DNA from 2 places in the Streptomyces yerevanensis genome. Region 1 is predicted to be linked to the other one. Evidence: predicted binding sites of a transcription regulator. Region 1 holds the regulator's gene; the other holds the start of a gene.
The links. Region 1 encodes HspR, which represses chaperone genes until heat shock. Its sites were predicted from a motif close to TTGAGNNNNNNNNNCTCAA; they were not measured.
Positions count from the first base shown of each region.

Region 2: lon (endopeptidase La) is a predicted target of HspR. The motif match lies at 5,438-5,456, and genes of this name have one in related genera.

Region 1 is NZ_JNWJ01000021.1:14,384-24,691, reverse strand. It holds partial or broken gene OP79_RS57080 (DUF4097 family beta strand repeat-containing protein) at 9-638, shown strand; partial or broken gene OP79_RS51960 (ATP-binding cassette domain-containing protein) at 640-1,378, shown strand; gene OP79_RS22095 (ABC transporter permease) at 1,375-2,193, shown strand; gene OP79_RS58060 (hypothetical protein) at 2,199-2,327, shown strand; gene OP79_RS22090 (sugar ABC transporter substrate-binding protein) at 2,360-3,475, opposite strand; gene OP79_RS22085 (dihydrofolate reductase family protein) at 3,760-4,335, shown strand; gene OP79_RS22080 (hypothetical protein) at 4,344-4,724, opposite strand; gene OP79_RS22075 (helix-turn-helix domain-containing protein) at 4,750-5,202, opposite strand; gene OP79_RS22070 (hypothetical protein) at 5,574-5,828, shown strand; gene OP79_RS22065 (hypothetical protein) at 5,878-6,387, shown strand; gene OP79_RS22060 (heat shock protein transcriptional repressor HspR) at 6,507-6,956, opposite strand; gene dnaJ (molecular chaperone DnaJ) at 6,964-8,160, opposite strand; gene grpE (nucleotide exchange factor GrpE) at 8,236-8,946, opposite strand; gene dnaK (molecular chaperone DnaK) at 8,943-10,308, opposite strand, start outside.
Region 2 is NZ_JNWJ01000009.1:194,198-204,505, reverse strand. It holds gene OP79_RS12060 (sensor histidine kinase) at 1-1,021, opposite strand, end outside; gene OP79_RS12055 (protein phosphatase 2C domain-containing protein) at 1,379-2,164, shown strand; gene OP79_RS12050 (MarR family winged helix-turn-helix transcriptional regulator) at 2,187-2,669, opposite strand; gene lon (endopeptidase La) at 2,998-5,415, opposite strand; gene OP79_RS12040 (DinB family protein) at 5,581-6,174, shown strand; gene OP79_RS12035 (HAD domain-containing protein) at 6,212-6,739, opposite strand; gene OP79_RS12030 (ASCH domain-containing protein) at 6,918-7,373, shown strand; gene OP79_RS12025 (spermidine synthase family protein) at 7,472-8,167, shown strand; gene OP79_RS12020 (response regulator transcription factor) at 8,280-9,017, shown strand; gene OP79_RS12015 (HAMP domain-containing sensor histidine kinase) at 9,290-10,308, shown strand, end outside.

The DNA.
Region 1 (10,308 bases):
AGAGCACGATGCAGAAGTTCGCCACCCCCGCCCCGATCTCCGCCGTCCTGGACATCCCCGCCGGACGCATCCAGTTCATCGCCGCCGACCGGACCGACACCACGGTCGAGGTCCTGCCCGCCAACGCCTCAAAGAGCCGCGACGTGAAGGCGGCCGAGGAGATCGAGGTCTCCTACAGCGACGGCGTCCTGCGGATCCAGGCCCCGGAGGCGAAGAACCGGATCCTCGGCCACACCGGATCCGTCGAGGTGACCGTCCAACTGCCGGCTGGCTCCCGCGTCGAGGCGAAGTCGGCCGCCGCCGAGTTCCGCGGCGTCGGACGGCTCGGCGACGTCGCCTTCGCGGACGGCTACCGCTCGGTCAAGCTCGACGAGGCAGCAAGCGCCCGCCTCACCGTCCTCGACGGCGACGTCTCGGTCGGCCGCCTGGGCGGCCCCGCGGAGATCAGCACCCAAAAGGGCGACATCAACATCGCCGAGGCCCTCTCCGGCACCCTCGTGCTGCGCACCCAGATGGGCAACGTGTCGGTCAGCGCCGCGGCCGGAGTCTCCGCCTCCCTGGACGCCGGCACCGGCTACGGCCGGATTAACAACGCCCTGAAGAACACCGACGGCGCCGCGGCCGGCCTGACCATCCACCGGTCCGAACGGTGCCGGCAAGACCACCGCCGTCAAGATCCTCTCCACCCTCATCACCGCCGACGCCGGCGACCTGCACGTCGGCGGCCACGACCTGGCCGCCGACCCGCAGGCCGTGCGGGCCGCGATCGGCGTCACCGGCCAGTTCTCCGCCGTCGACGGCCTGATCACCGGCGAGGAGAACATGCTCCTCATGGCGGACCTGCACCACCTGTCCAAACGCGAGGGACGGCAGGTCACCGCCGAACTCCTGGAACGCTTCGACCTGGTGGAGGCCGCGAAGAAGCCCGCCTCCACCTACTCCGGCGGCATGAAGCGCCGCCTCGACATCGCCATGACCCTGGTCGGCAACCCGCGGATCATCTTCCTCGACGAGCCCACCACCGGCCTGGACCCACGCAGCCGCCACAACATGTGGGGCATCATCCGCGAACTCGTCACGGGCGGTGTCACCGTCTTCCTCACCACCCAGTACCTGGAGGAGGCCGACGAACTCGCCGACCGCATCGCCGTGCTCAACGACGGCAAGATCGCCGCCGAAGGCACAGCCGAGGAGCTGAAGCGGCTCATCCCCGGCGGCCACGTCCCTGCGCGCCATCCTCGACTGGCTGGACTCGGCCGGCATCGAGGCGGACGAGCTGACCGTGCACACCCCCGACCTCGACGACGTGTTCTTCGCCCTGACCGGCACCGCCAACGTCCCCAACCAGACCACCCAGCCCAAGGAGACCGTCCGATGAGCACCCCCCTGGCTCCCGCCCGCCCGGCCCGGATCTCCCTCGCCGTACGCGACTCGTCCACGATGCTGCGCCGCAACCTCCTGCACGCCCGGCGCTACCCGTCCCTCACCCTGAACCTGCTGCTCACCCCGGTCATGCTCCTGCTCCTCTTCGTCTACATCTTCGGCGACGTGATGAGCGCGGGCATCGGAGGCGGCGGCGCGGACCGCTCCGCGTACATCGCCTACATCGTGCCGGGCCTGCTGCTGATGACCATCGGCAGCACCACGATCGGGACCGCGGTGTCCGTCTCCAACGACATGACCGAGGGCATCATCGCCCGCTTCCGCACGATGGCGATCCACCGCGGCTCGGTGCTCATCGGGCACGTCGTCGGCAGCGTGCTGCAGTGCGTGATGAGCGTGATCCTCGTCGGGGCCGTCGGCGTGGCCATCGGCTTCAGATCCACGGACGCCACGGCCCTGGAGTGGCTGGCGGCGTTCGGCCTGCTCGTGCTCTTCGCCATGGCGCTCACCTGGGTCGCCGTCGGCATGGGCCTGATCAGCCCGAACGCCGAGGCCGCCAGCAACAACGCGATGCCGATGATCCTGCTGCCGCTCCTGTCCAGCGCCTTCATCCCGGTCGACACGATGCCGGGCTGGTTCCAGCCGATCGCCGAGTACCAGCCGTTCACGCCCGCCATCGAGACCCTGCGCGGCCTGCTGCTCGGCAGCGAGATCGGCCACAACGGGTGGCTCGCGGTCGCCTGGTGCCTGGGCCTCGCGGTGCTCGGCTACTTCTGGTCGGCCTCGAAGTTCAACAGCGACCCGAAGTAACCGCCATGACAACGCGGGCCATCTCCCGCACCCCCGACCCGCCCCAGGGCGGCGTACACCGACACCACGTCGGCGTACGCCGCCCCGTTCGCGTCTTCGGCCGCCTCCTGAGGCATCTCAAGGGCGAGAGCTGAAGATCCGCTCCAGAAGCCCCGCCTCAGAACCCTTACTTCTTCAGGCCGATCTCCTCGCAAGCCGCCTCGTACTCCGAGGTGCAGATGTCCGAGACCTTGTAGATGCCGTCGTCGATGACCGTGTCCTTGATGTTGTCCTTCATCAGGGGGGAGACGAGGACGAGGTGCGCCGGGATGTCCTTCTTCGTCGGGCTGTCGACCTTGTCGCGGGTGAGGGCGTCGAACTCGATGCCCCAGCCGTGGGCGCGAGCCACGGCCAGCTCGGCGGCGGTCTCGGCCTCTTCGGGGTACGGCTTGTAGACGCTCATGTACTGCTCGCCGGAGACGATGCGCTGCACCGCCTCGAGTTCCGCGTCCTGGCCGGTGATCGGCGGCAGGTTGGTCACACCGGCCGCCTTCAGGGCGGAGACGATGCCGCCGGCCATGCCGTCGTTGGCGGAGTACACCCCGTCGATGTTCTCGGCGCCGATGGAGGAGATCGCGGCCATCATGTTGGCCCGCGCGTTCGAGGGCTTCCAGTCCTTGGTGTCGTACTGCTTGGCGATGGTCACCTTGTCGCCCAGCTCGGCGAGGGCGGCCTTCTTGAACTGGGCCGCGTTCGGGTCGGTGACCGCGCCGTTCATCATGACGATCTTCTGGGACTTGCCGCCGTCCAGGGTCTCGGCGAGGGCCTTGCCCTGCACCTCCCCGACCTGCTGGCTGTCGAAGGAGATGTACGCGTCGATGGGGCCCTCAGCCAGCCGGTCGTACGCGATGACGGGGACGTCCGCGTCCTTCGCCTTCTGTACGCCGTCCGCGATGTCCTTGGCGTCCACCGCGTCCAGGAGCACCACGTCGACCTTGTCGTCGACCATCCGCTGAAGCTGCTTCTTCTGCTCGGCGGCGTCCTGGTCGGCATTGGCGTATACGACCTCGCCCTTGCCCTTGGTCAGCTCGTCGACCTTCTTCTTGATGATGGGGTGGTCGAACTTGTCGTAGCGCTGGTTCTCCTTCTCCGGCAGCAGCAGGCCCACCGTGATGTCGTCGCCCCTGGTCGGTTCCGCCGAGCCGCCCTCCGTGTCGCTGTCGAGCACACCGCAGGAGGCGAGCGAGAGAGCCATGGTGGACACGGCCAGGGATATGGCGATACGACGCATACGATTGCTCACTTCTGGTGTCTTTCGGACGAGGGCACAGCTTTGCGACCCTGGTGACCAAAAGCCAACGCGGGCTTGTCAATAGCGTCAAGGAATTCCGGTTAACGAGATCGCAACAGCACTCTGTGTGCTCATTGTGAAGACGCAGAGGTGAAGGTCTGGAGGATCTGCGGGCGGAGATGGAGCATGCGTGGTGGCCTGTCTATCGACAGTTCACCAATCCGACCGGCCGTATGTCCACCCGCCCGTCCACCGGCCGCCACTCCGTCCAGTATCCGCGAGCCCCAGGAGTCCCGATGCGCAAGATCACGCTGAGTCTGTCCGTATCCCTCGACGGTTACTTCGCGGGCCCGAACGGCGAGCTGGACTGGCACCTGGTCGACGACGAGGTGCACCGCTACTTCAACGAGCGCATCAAACCGATGGGCGGCTTCCTGCACGGGCGGGTCATGCACCAGCTGATGGTCGACTACTGGCCGACAGCCGACAAGGATCCTTCGGCTGCGGAGCCCGTGCGCGAGTTCGCGGCCATCTACCGGGACATGCCGAAGATCGTGTACTCGCGCACCCTGGAGCCGGGTCCCGCAGACTGGAACACGACCGTCGTACGGGAAGTCGTACCCGAGGAGGTCAGGGCGCTGAAGGAGCAGCCCGGCGGCGACCTCGGAGTCGGCGGCGCGGGGATCGCGGCGGAGTTCCGCCGGCTCGACCTGATCGACGAGTACCTGCTCTACGTCGTCCCGGTCATCCTGGGCCGCGGGCGTCCCCTCTTCCCGGAAGCGGACGTCACCACCCAGCTCCGCCTCGCCGAGACCCACACCTTCGGCAACGGCCTCGTACTGCTGCGCTACGAGCGAGTCGGCGCCTCCTGAGTCCTGAGTCAGTCCCCGTCGTAGCCCTCGTACACGTCGTCCGGAGGGCGTTCCGGGAAGCGGAGGAGGCGGGCCGGGGGCAGCGGGAAGTGCTCGCTGTCGGGGTGTTGGCGCCGATCGCCGTCGTCGGTACAGGAGTTGGGGCCGGACCCGGGAGGGGCTTCGGTGTGCGCGCCGGAGGACTGCGGCTGCGTCGCGCGAGCGTGCTCGTGCCAGCCGGCGCGGAACCAGTTCAGCTGCTGCCGTTGCAGTTCCTCCTCGGTGAGCACGCGGACGCCCTCCGGGCCGGCCGCCCGGAGCTTCTCGCCGAGCCCGATGAGCAGTTCGCCCACCAGCCTGGAGACGCGTTCCGCCTCGTCACCGCGACTGCCGCCGCCCGGATTCCCCATTCCGCACTCCCTCGACTCCCTCGCGTCAACCGCCCTCCGGCAGGAACTGCCTCGCCACCTTGGCGAACAGCTCCCGCAGTTCGGGCGGCACACCCATCCTGCGAGCCGCCTCCTCGGGGCTCAGCACCGCATGGCCGTCCCCGGCCGCCGGGTGCCCGCCGCCCGCGACGACCGGCAGGTCGTCCTCCGTCAGCCGCCCCGAGCGGATGAGCATCTCGCGGAGCGGGACGCCGAGTACGGCCGCGATACGCCGCATCGTCTCCAGGTCCGGCATGGACTGACGCTGCAACAGCCGGCTCACGGCGGCCCGGTGCACCCCGGCATCGTCGGCGAGCTTCGAACGACCGCCACCACGCGGGCTGTCGATGTCGTAGCCACGGTCGCGCAGCAACTCCTCGATCCAGCCGGCGAACTCGTCGAGCCCCTCGGCCCGGTATCTGCGATCTGTATGGGCATCGGCCCCTGAGCTGGAACGCATATGTCCGCTCTCCCCTCGTCGCGCGGACAACGTACCGACCGCCCTCGCACCAAGGTGTGTGCGCGCTCGCGCGTAACGGTGGAGATTCGGCAACGGCCGCCAGATCAGCGGCAGTTGGCGTACGGCTTGGAGCGTCACCATTGCGCCCGCCTCCACGGAGGGTAGTCACTTGCGTACGCGCTCGCATCATGCCAGTCTGTTCGCTCGCTCCCTGTTATCGAACACATGTTCCCACACTCGGAGCGAAGAAGAGCGGAGACGCGCGAAGAAGAGCGGAGAAGAGAGGAGCACCACGATGACCGATGCCACGCGCAGAACGACGCTTCGTACGGACCGGCTGCTGCGCGAGGACGCCGGAGCGGAGGCCGACCATGACGACGACTGAGGCCGACGAAGTCGCGCTGGAGCTGGAACGCCTGCGCCGCTCGGTCGACGTCGGCTTCGCCACCACCCGTGGCGACCTCGCCCTCCTCCTCCAGCGCGCCGACCAGACCGACAAGACCCTCGACGAACACGAGACCCGCCTCGAAGCCCTGGAACGCGCCCGCTGGCCCCTCCCGTCCCTGGCCGCCCTCACGTCCTGCATCGCCCTGGCGGTGACGCTCTGGCAGGCGGCGGGGCGGTGATCGACGACGTACGCTGTCCGAACTCACGTGCCCGCGGCAAAGGAAGCGCATGCCCGTCGAAACCCTCGCCCAGGACGACCTGTTCGGCGAACTGAGCGTCTGGCTGGACCCTGAGAAGGGCGAACTGGCCATCGGGGGAACGGCGGTTCCCGAGATCGTCCTGCGCCGTGTCGCCGGGACCAGGACCGAGGAGCACATCCCGATCGGCACCCGGAAGGGCGACCGGCTCACCCTGGACGTCGACGGCCAGGAGGCGGTCGTCAGGCCTGCGAAGGGACGGCTGACCCGGCGCTCGTACCGCATCGACGTCCGGCACGCGGGCCACGCCTACCGGCTGGTGCCCGACTCCGTCGCGGGCAGCCGGCTGCTGAAGGACAGGAAGCACATCGGGGACTTCACCTCGGAGGGCGACGGGCATGTCCTGGCCGAGTGGAAGGAGGGCGCCCGGGTGGAGGCCACTGACGCGGCTCTCGGGTATGCGCTCGCCGCCGCGTTCGGCACCGGCGCGCAACCCATGTGGATGCTCACGGTCGAAGCGATCGGCGACCTCATCCCCTGAGGGTGCCGCCCGGCACGAAGGCCCCCTTCGGAGTCGTACGCCTCCGGTGTCGTACGACATGAAGGGGCCCGGAGGATCGACGATCAACCTCCGGGCCCCTCAACGCTGTTGCGCTGTCCCTAGTCCGACTGCTGGCGCTTCGGCCGCCACACCACCAGTGCGCTCGTCTGCTGCACGTCCTGGTACGGGACCAGGTCGCGGCGGTACGAGGCGTGGACCGCGGCCTCTCGCTGCTGCATCGCCGCGGCGGCGCCTTCCAGGGCCGCCTGCAGTTCCGCTACGCGGGACTGGAGGGCGGCTACCTGGTTCTCCAGCTCGATGATGCGCTTGATGCCGGCCAGGTTGATGCCCTCGTCCTGCGACAACTGCTGGACCGTGCGCAGCAGTTCGATGTCGCGGGCCGAGTAACGCCGGCCCCGTCCGGCCGTGCGGTCGGGGGAGACCAGGCCGAGGCGGTCGTACTGGCGCAGGGTCTGGGGATGCAGACCGGAGAGCTGGGCCGCCACCGAGATGACGTACACCGGGGTTTCCTCGGTCAGCTCGTACGGGTTGCGTCGACGGCCATCCATGGTGTCCTCATGCTCCCTTCGCCGCCTGGAACAGCTCGGCCCGTGGATCCTCGCCCACGGTGGCCTCGCGGTACGCCTCGAGCGCGTCACGCGCCTTGCCCGTCACGTCCTTGGGGACCACGACCTCGACGGTGACCAGCAGGTCCCCGCGGGTGCCGTCCTTGCGGACCGCGCCCTTGCCGCGGGCGCGCATCGTCCGCCCGTTGGGCGTGCCCGGCGGCAGCTTCAGGGTGACCGGCGGCCCGCCCAGGGTCGGCACCCGGACCTCTCCGCCCAGCGCCGCCTCGGCGAACGTCACCGGCACCGTCACCGTGAGGTTGTCGCCCTTGCGGCCGAAGACCGGGTGGGCGCCCACGTGCACGATGACGTACAAGTCGCCCGCCGGACCGCCCCGTTCACCCGGCGCGCCCTTGCCGCGCAGCCGGATGCGCTGGCCGTCGCTGACGCCCGCGGGGATCCGGACCTGCATCGTGCGCGACGACTTGGCCCGGCCGCTGCCCTTGCAGATCTCGCAGGGGGTCTCCGCCAGCAGACCGCGGCCCTTGCAGTCGGGGCACGGATCGGTGAGCGAGAAACCGCCGCCCGAACCGCGCGCCACCTGTCCCGTGCCGACGCACGTCGAGCACACGCGCGGTGTGCCGTTCGCGTCGCCGGTGCCCGAACAGGCCTTGCAGGGCGACTGCGAGGACATCCGCAGCGGAACCGTCGCGCCCTCGATCGCCTCGGTGAAGCTGAGCGTGACCTCGGACTCGATGTCCTGGCCGCGCCTTGGCTGCGTACGCGTGCCGGTGCCCGTGGCGCCGCCCCGGTTGAACAGGCCCCCGAAGACGTCACCGAGGCCGCCGCCGAATCCGCCGCCGGCACCGCCCGCCCCGCCCTGGCCGGGTGCGCCTCCGAAGAGGTCGCCCAGGTCGAAGTTGAACGTGCCGCCGGCGCCCGCGCCGGGCCCCGGCCTGAAGCCGCCGTTGCCGAAGAGGGTGCGCGCCTCGTCGTACTCCTTGCGCTTCTTGGGGTCGCCGAGGATGTCGTTCGCCTCGGAGATCTCCTTGAAGCGCTCCTCCGCCTTGGCGTTCCCCTTGTTGGCGTCCGGGTGGTACTCCCGGGCCAGCTTGCGGTACGCCTTCTTGATCTCGGCCTCGGTGGCGTCCTTGGGGACGCCGAGGACCTTGTAGTAGTCCTTCTCGATGAAGTCCTTGGTGCTCATCCTCGACGTCCCTCCTTCCTTCTCACGCGCCGTACGGTCCGTACGTTCATTCGTACGCCCCGTACGCCGCCGACGTCAGCCCTCGTCCGGGCCACCGTTCTCCTTGTCGTCGGCGTCGGACGACGCCGACGCGTCGGTCTCGTCGCCCTTGACGGTCTGCGCGCCCGGCTGCGGCTCGGCCACCGCCACCCGCGCGGGGCGGATGGTGCGCTCGCCGAAGCGATACCCAGGCTGCAGAATCGCCACGCACGTCGTCTCCGTGACATCCGGCGCGTAACTGTGCATCAGGGCCTCGTGGATCGTCGGGTCGAAGGGCTCGCCCTCCTTGCCGAACTGCTGGAGGCCCAGCTTCGCCGCGACGGTCTCCAGCGACTCGGCCACCGACTTGAAGCCGCCGACCAGTTCGCCGTGATCCCGCGCGCGGCCGATGTCGTCGAGTACGGGCAGGAGCTCGGTCAGGAGGTTCGCGATGGCGACCTCCTTGACCGTGATCCGGTCGCGCTCGACGCGGCGGCGGTAGTTCTGGTACTCGGCCTGGAGCCGCTGGAGGTCCGCCGTGCGCTCACCGAGCGCCGTACGCACCTGGTCCAGCTGGGCCGTCAGGGCCGTTACCTGCTGCTGTGCTGCCGTCTGGGCTGCTGCCGCGTCCCCGGCCGGGGCCGCCCCCTCCTGAGGGGCGGCCTTCGGCTCCGCGTCATCAGAGGTGGCGCCGGAAGGGACGTCGGGCTGCTGAGGCTGAGCCTGCGGCGGCTGCTGCTCGTCGAAACCCGGGGTCTCCTCCGTCACGCGGCACCATCCTTCCGGTCCTCGTCGACGATCTCGGCGTCGACGACATCGTCGTCGGCCTTGGCCTGCGCGCCACCGTCGGCGGCACCCTCAGGACCGCCGGGACCGCCCGCGGCCTGCGCGCCCTGAGCGTCGGCGTACATGGCCTGGCCCACCTTCTGCGAGACCGCGGCGACCTTCTCGGTGGCCGTACGGATCTCGGCGGTGTCCTCGCCCTTGAGCGCGGTCTTCAGCTCCTCGACGGCGGTCTCGACCTCGGTCTTGACCTCGCCGGGGACCTTGTCCTCGTTGTCCTTGAGGAACTTCTCCGTCTGGTAGACGAGCTGCTCGCCCTGGTTGCGGGACTCGGCGGCCTCGCGGCGCTTGTGGTCCTCGTCCGCGTACTGCTCGGCCTCCTGGCGCATCCGGTCGACCTCGTCCTTCGGCAGCGAGGAGCCGCCGGTGACGGTCATCTTCTGCTCCTTGCCCGTGCCGAGGTCCTTCGCGGTCACGTGCATGATGCCGTTGGCGTCGATGTCGAAGGAGACCTCGATCTGCGGGACACCGCGCGGGGCCGGCGGCAGACCGGTCAGCTCGAACATCCCGAGCTTCTTGTTGTACGCCGCGATCTCGCGCTCGCCCTGGTAGACCTGGATCTGCACGGACGGCTGGTTGTCCTCGGCGGTGGTGAAGATCTCCGAGCGCTTGGTCGGGATCGTCGTGTTCCGCTCGATGAGCTTCGTCATGATCCCTCCCTTGGTCTCGATACCGAGGGACAGCGGGGTCACGTCGAGGAGCAGTACGTCCTTGACCTCGCCCTTGAGGACACCGGCCTGGAGCGCGGCGCCGATGGCGACGACCTCGTCCGGGTTCACACCCTTGTTGGCGTCCTGGCCGGCGGTCAGCTCCTTGACGAGCTCGGCGACGGCGGGCATACGGGTGGAGCCACCGACGAGAACGACGTGGTCGATCTCGCTGAGCTGAATGCCGGCGTCCTTGATGACGTTGTGGAACGGCGTCTTGCAGCGCTCCAGAAGGTCGGCCGTCAGCTGCTGGAACTGGGCGCGGGTGAGCTTCTCGTCCAGGTGCAGCGGGCCCTCGGCGGACGCCGTGATGTAGGGCAGGTTGATCGAGGTCTCCGTGGAGGACGACAGCTCGATCTTGGCCTTCTCCGCGGCCTCACGCAGGCGCTGGAGGGCCATCTTGTCCTTGCCCAGGTCCACGCCGTGACCGCTGGCGAACTGCTTCACCAGGTAGTCGACGACGCGCTGGTCCCAGTCGTCACCACCGAGGTGGTTGTCGCCGTTCGTGGCCTTCACCTCGACGACGCCGTCGCCGATCTCGAGCAGCGAGACGTCGAAGGTGCCGCCACCGAGGTCGAAG
Region 2 (10,308 bases), on a different contig from region 1:
CGTCCAGTTTCTCGGTGTTGGTGCCGAGTTCGGACTCGGAGAGGGTCGCCCGGTCGACGAGGGTCGCGAGGTACCTCTCGGCGGAGGTGACGTCGGGGCCGGTCACCGTGGAGTAGTACGAGGCGCTGTCGGTGTTGGGCGCGCCGTCGTGGAAGTCGGCGAGTGCGGCCTGCTCGCGGACGTTCGCCTGTTGGGCGGCGGCGCTGAGGGCGTTGCGCGTCCTGGTGTCGGCCGCGGAAGACGTGGTCTCCCTGCTGGTCTCGCCGGTGATCGGGTCGGTGACGGTCTCGGTCCTGGTGGGCACGTTCAGCGCGGCGAGGAGCAGTCCGCGGGTGGCGGCGGCCTGCTGGACGGCGGTGTCGAGGTCGGCGAGCGCGTGCGCGCCGGAGCCCGCGCGGGGCGGCAGCTGCTCGGCCAGGTCCTCGGCGAGGCCGTGGAGTTCGGTGATGGCGGCGGAGTACGCCCGATGCGCTTCGAGAGCGGTGCTCTCGCCGGTGAGCGCTGCTCTGCGTACGGAGGCGATCTCGTCGAGGTCCTTGCGCAGCTCGGCGGGCGCCTCCTCGGTGCTCAGCTCGTCGACCTGCCGGTCGACGCGGGCGCTGTGCCGTTCGGAGGGGCCTTCGCCGTCGGGGCGGCCGGCCGCGATGTAGGAGGTGACCTCGTCGCGTTCGTCGGCGAGCGCGTGGGCGAGGGTCAGCGCGTCCTTGGTGTGATCGGCGAGCGTGACCAGGTTCTGGGAGTCGTTCAGGTCGCTGGAGGCGGTGACGATGGAGGGGGTACCGGCTCCGGCGATCGCGGCGGCCACGACGGCGACGGCGACGATCAGCCGGGTGCGTACGTGGGCGGGGCGGCCTTTTCCTGCGGGGTCGGGGCGACCGGGCTCTCGCGCCGGGGAGTTCCGCGGGTGCTCCGGCTCCCGCTCCGGGGAGTTCGGGGAGCCCGGCGGGCGCCCGGAGGCCTCGTTCGAGGCCGTCTGATTGCCTTTGCGCCGAGGCCGCATCTTCTGCACCGATGCTCGCATTCTTGACTCGTGTACCCATGGGCCCGGGTGACGATCAGTAAACAGACGTGTCGCCACCGTTACGGCTTCCGACCCTCCCAGTGCCGGTGGGCGGTGGCCGCGCAACGCCTGACCCACCACCCAAAGGAGTGAACCCCGGTGGGGCAGGGGTGGGCAAGTTCTTCTGGCCAGTGCAGCGACCTTGCGCGGCGGGCCGGTTGGACTCCCACAGCGGCCGGTGGCAAGATGCGCCGCCACGCCCCGGCGGAGCCTTTTATTCCACCCCATTTCAGGCGCGTGACCTGCCGCTCCGCGCCAATTCGGCGACGATTGCCAGCCTTTGAAGAAGCTTGTGAAGGGCTCGTGCAGACTGGCCGAATGCGTACGGAACTGATCTCGGTGCCCGGCGACCCTGCCCGCCCGAACGAGGACTACGCGGCGGCCGGGCTCCCGGCCTCCGGTCAGGGCGGCTCGCTTGTCGTGCTTGACGGTGTGACTCCGCCGGCCACCGAGGTGGACTGTCGGCATTCGGTCCCGTGGTTCACGGCGCGGCTCGGCGGAGCGCTGGGGGAACTGTCCGTTTCACGCCGAGATCTGCCCCTCACCGAGGTGCTGGGCCAGGCCATCTCGCGAACCGCTGACGCCCATCGCACCACATGTGACCTTTCTCACCCACGAACCCCTCAGGCCACTGTGGTCCTCGCTCGCTGGTCCGCGCACGAGGTCGAGTACCTGGTCCTGTCCGACTCCGCCCTCCTCGCCGAGTCTCCCTCCGGCACGGTCACCCCGCTCCTCGACGACCGCCTCTCCCGCGTCCCCCGCGCCTCCCTGGCCACACACGCGATCACCGACGCGACGATCCGCAACAAGGAGGGCGGCTTCTTCACGGCCGCCGCGGATCCCTCGGTGGCGGCACGCGCGGTGACCGGCACGCTCCCGCGCGCCGACGTCCGCACGCTCACCGCCCTGACGGACGGCGCCACGCGCTGGGTGGACAAGTTCCGCCAGGGCGACTGGGCCGACCTCGTCACGCTGGTACGCAAGGAGGGCGGCCAGTCGCTCGTCGACCGAGTACGGGAGCTGGAACGGGCCGATACGGGGCGGGAGTTCCTGGGGCGGAGCAAGACGCATGATGACGCGACGGTGGTGTACGTGGAGTTATGATCCACCCGTACTCCCTCTGAGGTCAGCCTTCGCTTCTCCGGTTCAACTGGTTCAGCAGCCGGGCCAGTTCGGCGACCTCTTTGCGGTCCCAGTTCGCGAGCTGGCGCACGTAACGCGCCCGTCGCGCATCCCGGACCGTACGGAACCTGGCCCGTCCCTCCTCCGTGAGGTGGACCAGCCAGGCGCGGCCGTCGGCGGGGTCGGGCTCGCGGGCGATGAGGCCCAGCTCTTCGAGGGCCCTCAACTGCCGGGACATGGTGGCCTTGCCGACGCCGATGAAGGCGGCGAGCTCGGTGGCACGCTGACCGCTGCGCTCATCCAGGCGTGCGAGCAGTCCGTACGCGGCGGACTCCAGATCGGGGTGGACCTCCCGGGCCATCTCCCCGGAGGAGGCCCTCGCGCGCCGCAGGAGAACGGTCAACTCCCGCTCCAGGGCCAGGAACTCCTGATCCACACCCTGCCCCGACCGCAACGGCTGCTCCTCACCGTTTCCGCCCTCGCCCACATCGGCCCCTGACTCTGCTTCCCGATCCTGAAAGTTGGCCGAAGCTTAGTCATTCCCGCAGCTCCGGGGGTATTTCCGGGCTCGGGCTGCGGGCGCCCCGAGAAGCAGACCAGGGCACGTGCGCCCCGTCAGGACGCGGGAAGCCGCAGGCTTTTGCTTTTAGGGGCGCGGGGCTGTATCGATTTGCGGCTCCGCCGCGTGGGCGCGACCAGCCACACACGACCCGCACCCGGCAACGAACCCCAAATCCACCCCCACCCCGCCCGGCCGTATGCCGAAGACCCGGGCCCCGCGAGGGGACCCGGGCCTTCATTCCCGATGGCGTCCGTCACGCCGCCACCGGAACCTCCGGAGCCGCACCGTTCGTAGCCGGCGACAGCGCCAGCTCCAGCACCTGGCGGACGTCCGTGACGGCGTGGACGTCGAGCTTCTCCAGGACCTCGGCGGGGACGTCGTCCAGGTCGGGCTCGTTGCGCTTCGGGATGATGACGGTGGTGACACCGGCCCGATGCGCGGCCAGCAGCTTCTGCTTGACGCCGCCGATGGGCAGCACCCGCCCGGTCAGCGAGACCTCACCGGTCATCGCCACATCCGTACGCACGAGCCGTCCGCTCAGCAGCGACGCGAGAGCCGTCGTCATCGTGACGCCCGCGCTCGGTCCGTCCTTGGGGACCGCGCCCGCCGGGAAGTGGATGTGCACGCCCCGGTCCTTCAAGTCGGCCACGGGCAGCTCGAGTTCGGCGCCGTGCGAGCGGAGGAAGGAGAGTGCGATCTTCGCGGATTCCTTCATCACGTCGCCCAGCTGACCCGTGAGGGTCAGACCCGCGGCTCCCGTCTCCGGATCGGCCAACGACGCCTCCACGTACAGCACGTCGCCGCCCGCGCCGGTGACCGCGAGCCCGGTGGCCACGCCCGGTACCGCCGTACGACGCTCGGCCGGGTCCTGGGCGGACTCGGGCACATGGTGCGGCCGGCCGATCAGCTCACGCAGATCGCCCTCGCCGACGGTGAACGGCAGCTTCCGCTCGCCGAGTTCGTGCTGAGCGGCGACCTTGCGGAGCAGCCGTGCGATGGCTCGCTCCAGGTTCCGTACACCCGCTTCCCGCGTGTACTCACCGGCGAGCTTGCGCAACGCGCTCTCGTCCAGGGCGACTTCGGCCTTCTCAAGACCGGCCCTCTCCAACTGCCGCGGCAGCAGGTGGTCCCGGGCGATGACGACCTTCTCGTCCTCGGTGTAGCCGTCGAGCCGTACGAGTTCCATGCGGTCGAGCAGCGCCTCCGGAATGGCTTCCAGGACGTTGGCCGTGGCCAGGAACACCACGTCGCTCAGGTCGAGTTCGACCTCCAGGTAGTGGTCGCGGAAGGTGTGGTTCTGGGCGGGGTCGAGGACTTCGAGCAGGGCGGCGGCGGGGTCGCCCCGGAAGTCGGAGCCGACCTTGTCGATCTCGTCCAGGAGCACGACCGGGTTCATGGACCCGGCTTCCTTGATGGCGCGGACGATACGACCGGGCAGCGCGCCCACGTACGTACGCCGGTGACCGCGGATCTCGGCTTCGTCGCGTACGCCGCCGAGGGCGACCCGTACGAACTTCCGCCCCATCGCGTGCGCGACGGACTCGCCGAGGCTGGTCTTGCCGACACCGGGCGGCCCGACGAGCGCGAGCACGGCACCGCCACGGCGACCGCCCACGACTCCCAGCCCTCGCTCCAGGCGCCGCTTGCGCACGGCCAGGTACTCGGTGATCCGCTCCTTCACATCCTGCAGCCCGGCGTGCTCGGCGTCGAGGATTGCCTGGGCGCCCTGGATGTCGTACTCGTCCTGCGTGCGCTCGTTCCAGGGCAGCTCGAGCACGGTGTCGAGCCAGGTCCGGATCCAGGAGCCCTCGGGCGACTGGTCGCTCGACCGCTCCAGCTTGTCGACCTCTTTGAGGGCGGCCTCACGGACCTTCTCCGGAAGGTCGGCGGCCTCGACGCGGGCCCGGTAGTCGTCGGACTCCTCGCCTTCCTGCTCACCGTTCAGCTCGCGCAGCTCCTTGCGGACGGCTTCGAGCTGCCTCCGCAGCAGGAACTCGCGCTGCTGCTTGTCGACGCCTTCCTGTACGTCCTTGGCGATGGACTCGGCGACGTCCTGCTCGGCGAGGTGCTCGCGAAGCTGCTCGGTGGCGAGCTTGAGGCGGGCGACGGGGTCGGCGGTCTCGAGGAGCTCGACCTTCTGCGCGGTGGTCAGGAAAGGCGAGTACCCGGAGTTGTCGGCCAGGGCGGACACGTCATCGATCGCCGTCACACGGTCGACCACCTGCCAGGCACCACGCTTGCGCAGCCAGCTGGTGGCGAGGGCCTTGTACTCCTTGACGAGGTCGGTGGCCTGACCAGGCAGCGGGTCGGGCACGCTCTCGTCCACCCGGGTCCCCTCGACCCACAGCGCGGCTCCGGGCCCGGTGGTCCCGGCCCCGATCTTCACCCGCCCACGCCCGCGGATCAGCGCACCCGGGTCACCGTCGGCCAGCCGGCCGACCTGCTCGACGGTCCCGAGCACACCCGTACTCGCGTATGTCCCGTCGATGCGTGGAACAAGCAGCACCTTCGGCTTGCTACTCCCACTGGAACGTGCGGCGGCCTGCGCGGCCTCCACCGCGGCTCGTACATCGGCGTCGTTCAGGTCCAGGGGCACCACCATTCCGGGCAGCACGACCTCTTCGTCGAGCGGCAGCACGGGCAGGGTGAGCGGTGTGGACGTCGAAGTCATGGTCTCCCCTATGGCAGTCAAGTTGAGTTATGCAGACTCAATGCACAGGGGTTGTGGAATGTTCCCCGCGCTGGGGACCGTTCGCTGTCAGCGATCACGGACCCCTGAGTCCTCCTCCTTGAGGAAGGCCGCGAACAAAGATCACGCGAGCGGCAGACTGGCCCCATGACCGCATCGGATCCCAAGGCCGACCTGCACTTCTACCTCCAGTCCGCCCGCGATGCCCTGCTGTGGAAGCTCGAAGGGCTCTCGGAGTACGACACCCGCCGCCCACTGACGCCGACCGGCACCAACCTCCTGGGCCTGGTGAAACACGCGGCAACCGCGGAGCTGGGCTACCTCGGCGACACCTTCGGACGGCCGTCCGGCGAGCCGCTGCCCTGGCTCGACGAGGATGCTGAGCCCAACGCCGACATGTGGGCCACCGCCGACGAGTCACGCGAGTACATCGTGGGGCTCTACCGCCGGGCGTGGGCGCACGCGGACGCGACGATCGACGCGCTGGCACTGGACACGATCGGCAGGGTGCCGTGGTGGCCCGACGGCAGGGACGAGGTGACGCTGCACCACGCCGTCGTGCGCGTGATCGCCGATACGCACCGGCACGCCGGGCACGCCGACATCGTCCGAGAACTCATGGACGGCGCCGTGGGGATGAACAAGGGCAACGACAGCATGCCGCCGGGTGACTCGGCATGGTGGGAGAACCATCGAAGCCGACTGGAGCGTGTGGCTCGGGGAGCCGACCGAGACGCGTGAGTCGGGCTGATGGGTGCGGCGGGGCATCGCCGAGCTCTTAACTCAGGCTCCGGGGCGAACCGCACGTTTCGCGCAGCCAGTCATCGAGTACGGCAAAGTCCGTATCAATGAGGCCGATCGTTGAATCGACACGGTGGAGAAGTGCTTGCCCTGGGTGGTGCGTTGACACCCAGGCGCGATCGAGGTCGGTGATCTCGTCGTCGACCCAGATGAATGGCCGCCCCGCCGCAGCCTGGACGAGGGCTCGGGTCTTCCAGTGCAGCACTCCTGCCTCGTCTTCCTCCGGCGCGTCGGGCAGGTCCGCCACCGGAAGTTCAGGCAGCCCGAGCAGCGGAGCTATCACCTCGTTGGCGTCGTCCATCCACGCGGTGGCCCACACCAGGGCGCAGGGCAGCGCCAGCAAACGCGGACCATGCGCGAGGTCGATCTTCGCCAACTGGGGATTCGATACGTCCTGCCAGGCGTCCCAGTCCTCAAGCGCCGAGGGAAGGCGCGCTCCCCCGTAGGGCAGGAGGGTTCCGTCGACGTCCAGGAAGAGCAGCGGGCGCTCCGCGTGTTCGGCCATGGCCGCACGCTATCGGCTCGGCCCAAGCGGGCGACTGCGCTCCATCGAGCGCGGCTGCCCACCGGCAGGTGGGTCCGGAAAATGTGACACCCTCCCCCATCACTGTCACATTTCCGCGCGCACGCCCCTTCCCCCTCCCCTCCGGGAGAGGTGACCGGGCACGGATTACCGTGACCGCATGACGACCGACTCGGCCTCGCCCGAAGACCTCGCATCGTTGCCCAGAGCCGAGTTCGTCTTCCCCGGCCCGCTGCGCGACCGGCTCGTCGCGGCGATCCTCGACGGTTCCAAGACGTCCACGACGGGGCTTCTCGTCGACTACGAGCACGAGGGTGAGCCACTGCCCGAGGTGGGGAGCCGTTCGATGGTCGTCGACTCCGACGACCGGCCGGTGGGAGTCATCGAGGTGACCGACGTCCGCGTCGTACCGCTGGCGCAGGTGGATCTCGCCCACGCGGTGGACGAAGGTGAGGGCTACACCAGCGTGGCCGAGTGGCGGGCGGGCCACGAGCAGTTCTGGCACAGCGAGGAGATGCGCGCGGCACTGGAGGACTCCGACTTCACCGTGGACGACACAACGCTCGCAGTCCTGGAACGCTTCCACCTCGTCACCGACCTCCGCTCCGCCGACTGACCTGCCGGGCCCGGCCAACGCCGCCCTCGCAAGACCGACGCCACGTGGCCCCGCCAATTCGGCTGCCCCTCGCCGGAGCGACTTGCCAGGATGGCCCCATGACCACCCCGTACGACACCCCCGTAGACCCGGAAGCTCCCGTAGTCATCGACCGCCGCGACGGCCCGTACGGCGAAGTCGTCCTGCGCCGGCACGGCGAACTGCTGCAGATCATCGCCAACGGGTGCTTCCTGATGGACACGTCGGACGGCCGCTCGGAGCGGCTGCTCATCGACGCCGCTCGCGATGCCCTGGACGATCGTCCCGAGCCGAGCGTGCTGATCGGCGGACTGGGCGTCGGGTTCTCGCTGGCGCACGCGGCCGCCGATCCGCGATGGGGACGTATCGCGGTGGTCGAGCGGGAGCGGGCGATCATCGACTGGCATCTGGAGGGGCCGCTGGCGGAAATCTCGGCAGCCGCGCTCGCGGATTCGCGTACCGAGATCGTCGAAGACGACCTGGTCGCTTACGTCAATGAGACATCGGACACATACGACGCGCTGTGCCTGGACATCGACAACGGGCCCGGATGGACCGTGACGGAGGGCAACGAAAGCCTCTATTCGGCGGCCGGACTCGCCGCGTGCGCAAGGTTGTTGAGGCCAGGTGGGGTGCTGGCCGTGTGGTCGGCCCAGCCCTCGTCTGATTTCGAGGGAACCTTGCGGAATGCCGGGTTCCAGCAGGTGCGTACCGAAGAGATCCCGGTTGCCCGGGGCGTTCCGGACGTCGTGCATCTCGCGGTCGGGCCTGGATAGCCGAGCGGTGGTAACTGCCCGTACTCTGCTCACCGACGCGGATCATTCAAGCGTCAAGCGCAGTCATGGAATCACCCCCACGATTCCGGAAAGCACACTTCAGGGGCGGGCGATGGAGCAGACCCACACATCCCAAAACGGCACGGCGGCCACGCCGGGCGCACAGCGCCGGGTGCTGGTGGTCGAGGACGATCCGACGATCGTGGACGCCATCGCCGCCCGGTTGCGTGCCGAGGGATTTCTCGTACAGACCGCAGGTGACGGACCGGCCGCCGTCGACACGGCCGAGGCCTGGCAGCCCGACCTGCTGATCCTCGACATCATGCTGCCGGGCTTCGACGGCCTGGAGGTCTGCCGTCGGGTGCAGGCGCAGCGACCGGTGCCGGTGCTGATGCTGACCGCGCGCGACGACGAGACGGACATGCTGGTCGGGCTCGGCGTGGGCGCCGACGACTACATGACGAAGCCTTTCTCCATGCGTGAGCTGGCCGCGCGTGTACACGTGCTGCTGCGCCGCGTGGAGCGCGCCGTGGTCGCCGCGTCGACTCCCCGTTCCGGCATCCTGCGCCTGGGCGAGCTGGAGATCGACCATGCGCAGCGGCGGGTGCGGGTGCACAACGAGGACGTCCATCTGACGCCCACCGAGTTCGATCTGCTGGTCTGCCTGGCCAACACGCCGCGTGCGGTGCTCTCGCGCGAGCAGCTGCTCGCCGAGGTGTGGGACTGGGCGGACGCCTCCGGCACCCGGACCGTGGACAGCCACATCAAGGCCCTGCGCCGGAAGATCGGTGCCGAGAGGATCCGCACCGTGCACGGTGTGGGATACGCCCTGGAGACGCCGACGCCGTGAGCGAGGCGGAGGGCACGGAAGAGCCGTACGCCGGGCAGGGACGCCGCCCCGCCCCGGGGCGGCTCCTCGCGACCGCCCTGCTGTGGTGGTCGAAGGCCCTGCTGTGGTGGTCCGACGTGCTGCTGCGGCGCTCCGAGATCCTGCACCGGCGGTCCGACAGCCTGCGCCGACGGTCCGACGCCGCACGCCTGCGGGCCGAAGCCGTGCTCCGTACGAAGGAAGGGCCCGTCGCCGGCAGGCTCTTCGGGCCTCTCGGTGCGGCGCTCCAGCATCTGCGGCCCTTCTCCATCAAGACGAAGCTCGGCACGCTCGTCGTCGTCTCGGTCTTCATCACCACCGGTCTGATGACGATCGCCGTGCGCACCGAGACCGAGCTGCGCTTCATCACGGTCTTCTCGATGATCGCGACGTTGCTGATCACGCAGTTCGTGGCGCACTCGCTGACGGCCCCGCTGGACGAGATGAACACCGTGGCCCGGTCCATCTCGCACGGTGACTACACGAGCCGGGTCAGGGGCGCCGACCGCCGCGACGAGCTGGGCGACCTGGCCCAGACGATCAACCGCATGGCCGACGACCTGGAGGCCCAGGACCTCCAGCGCAAGGAGCTGGTGGCGAACGTCTCGCACGAGCTGCGCACCCCCATCGCGGGCCTGCGCGCGGTTCTGGAGAACGTCGTGGACGGCGTGTCGGCCGCTGACCCCGAGACGATGCGCATCGCCCTGAAGCAGACGGAACGCCTCGGCCGCCTGGTGGAGACCCTGCTCGACCTCTCGCGCCTGGACAACGGCGTCGTACCGCTGCGCAGGCGCCGTTTCGAGGTGTGGCCGTATCTGTCCGGCGTGCTGAAGGAGGCCAACATGGTGTCCTCCGCGCGCGCGGGCATCCCCTCGGGCTCCGGCACCCACACGCGTACGGATGTGCATCTGCACCTGGACGTGTCACCGCCCGAGCTGACCGCGCACGCCGACCCGGAGCGGATCCACCAGGTCGTCGCCAACCTCATCGACAACGCGGTCAAGCACAGCCCGCCGCACGGCCGCGTGACGGTGAAGGCACGGCGCGGGGACTATCCGGAGTCGCTCGATCTGGAGGTGCTGGACGAGGGCCCCGGGATTCCGCAGTCGGAGTGGCACCGGGTCTTCGAGCGTTTCAACCGGGGCGGAGTCGTCGCACCGCACGGTCCGGGCAGCGACGGCGGTACGGGTCTGGGGCTGGCCATCGCGCGCTGGGCCGTCGATCTGCACGGCGGCCGGATCCGGGTGGCCGAATCCCAGCGCGGTTGCCGAAT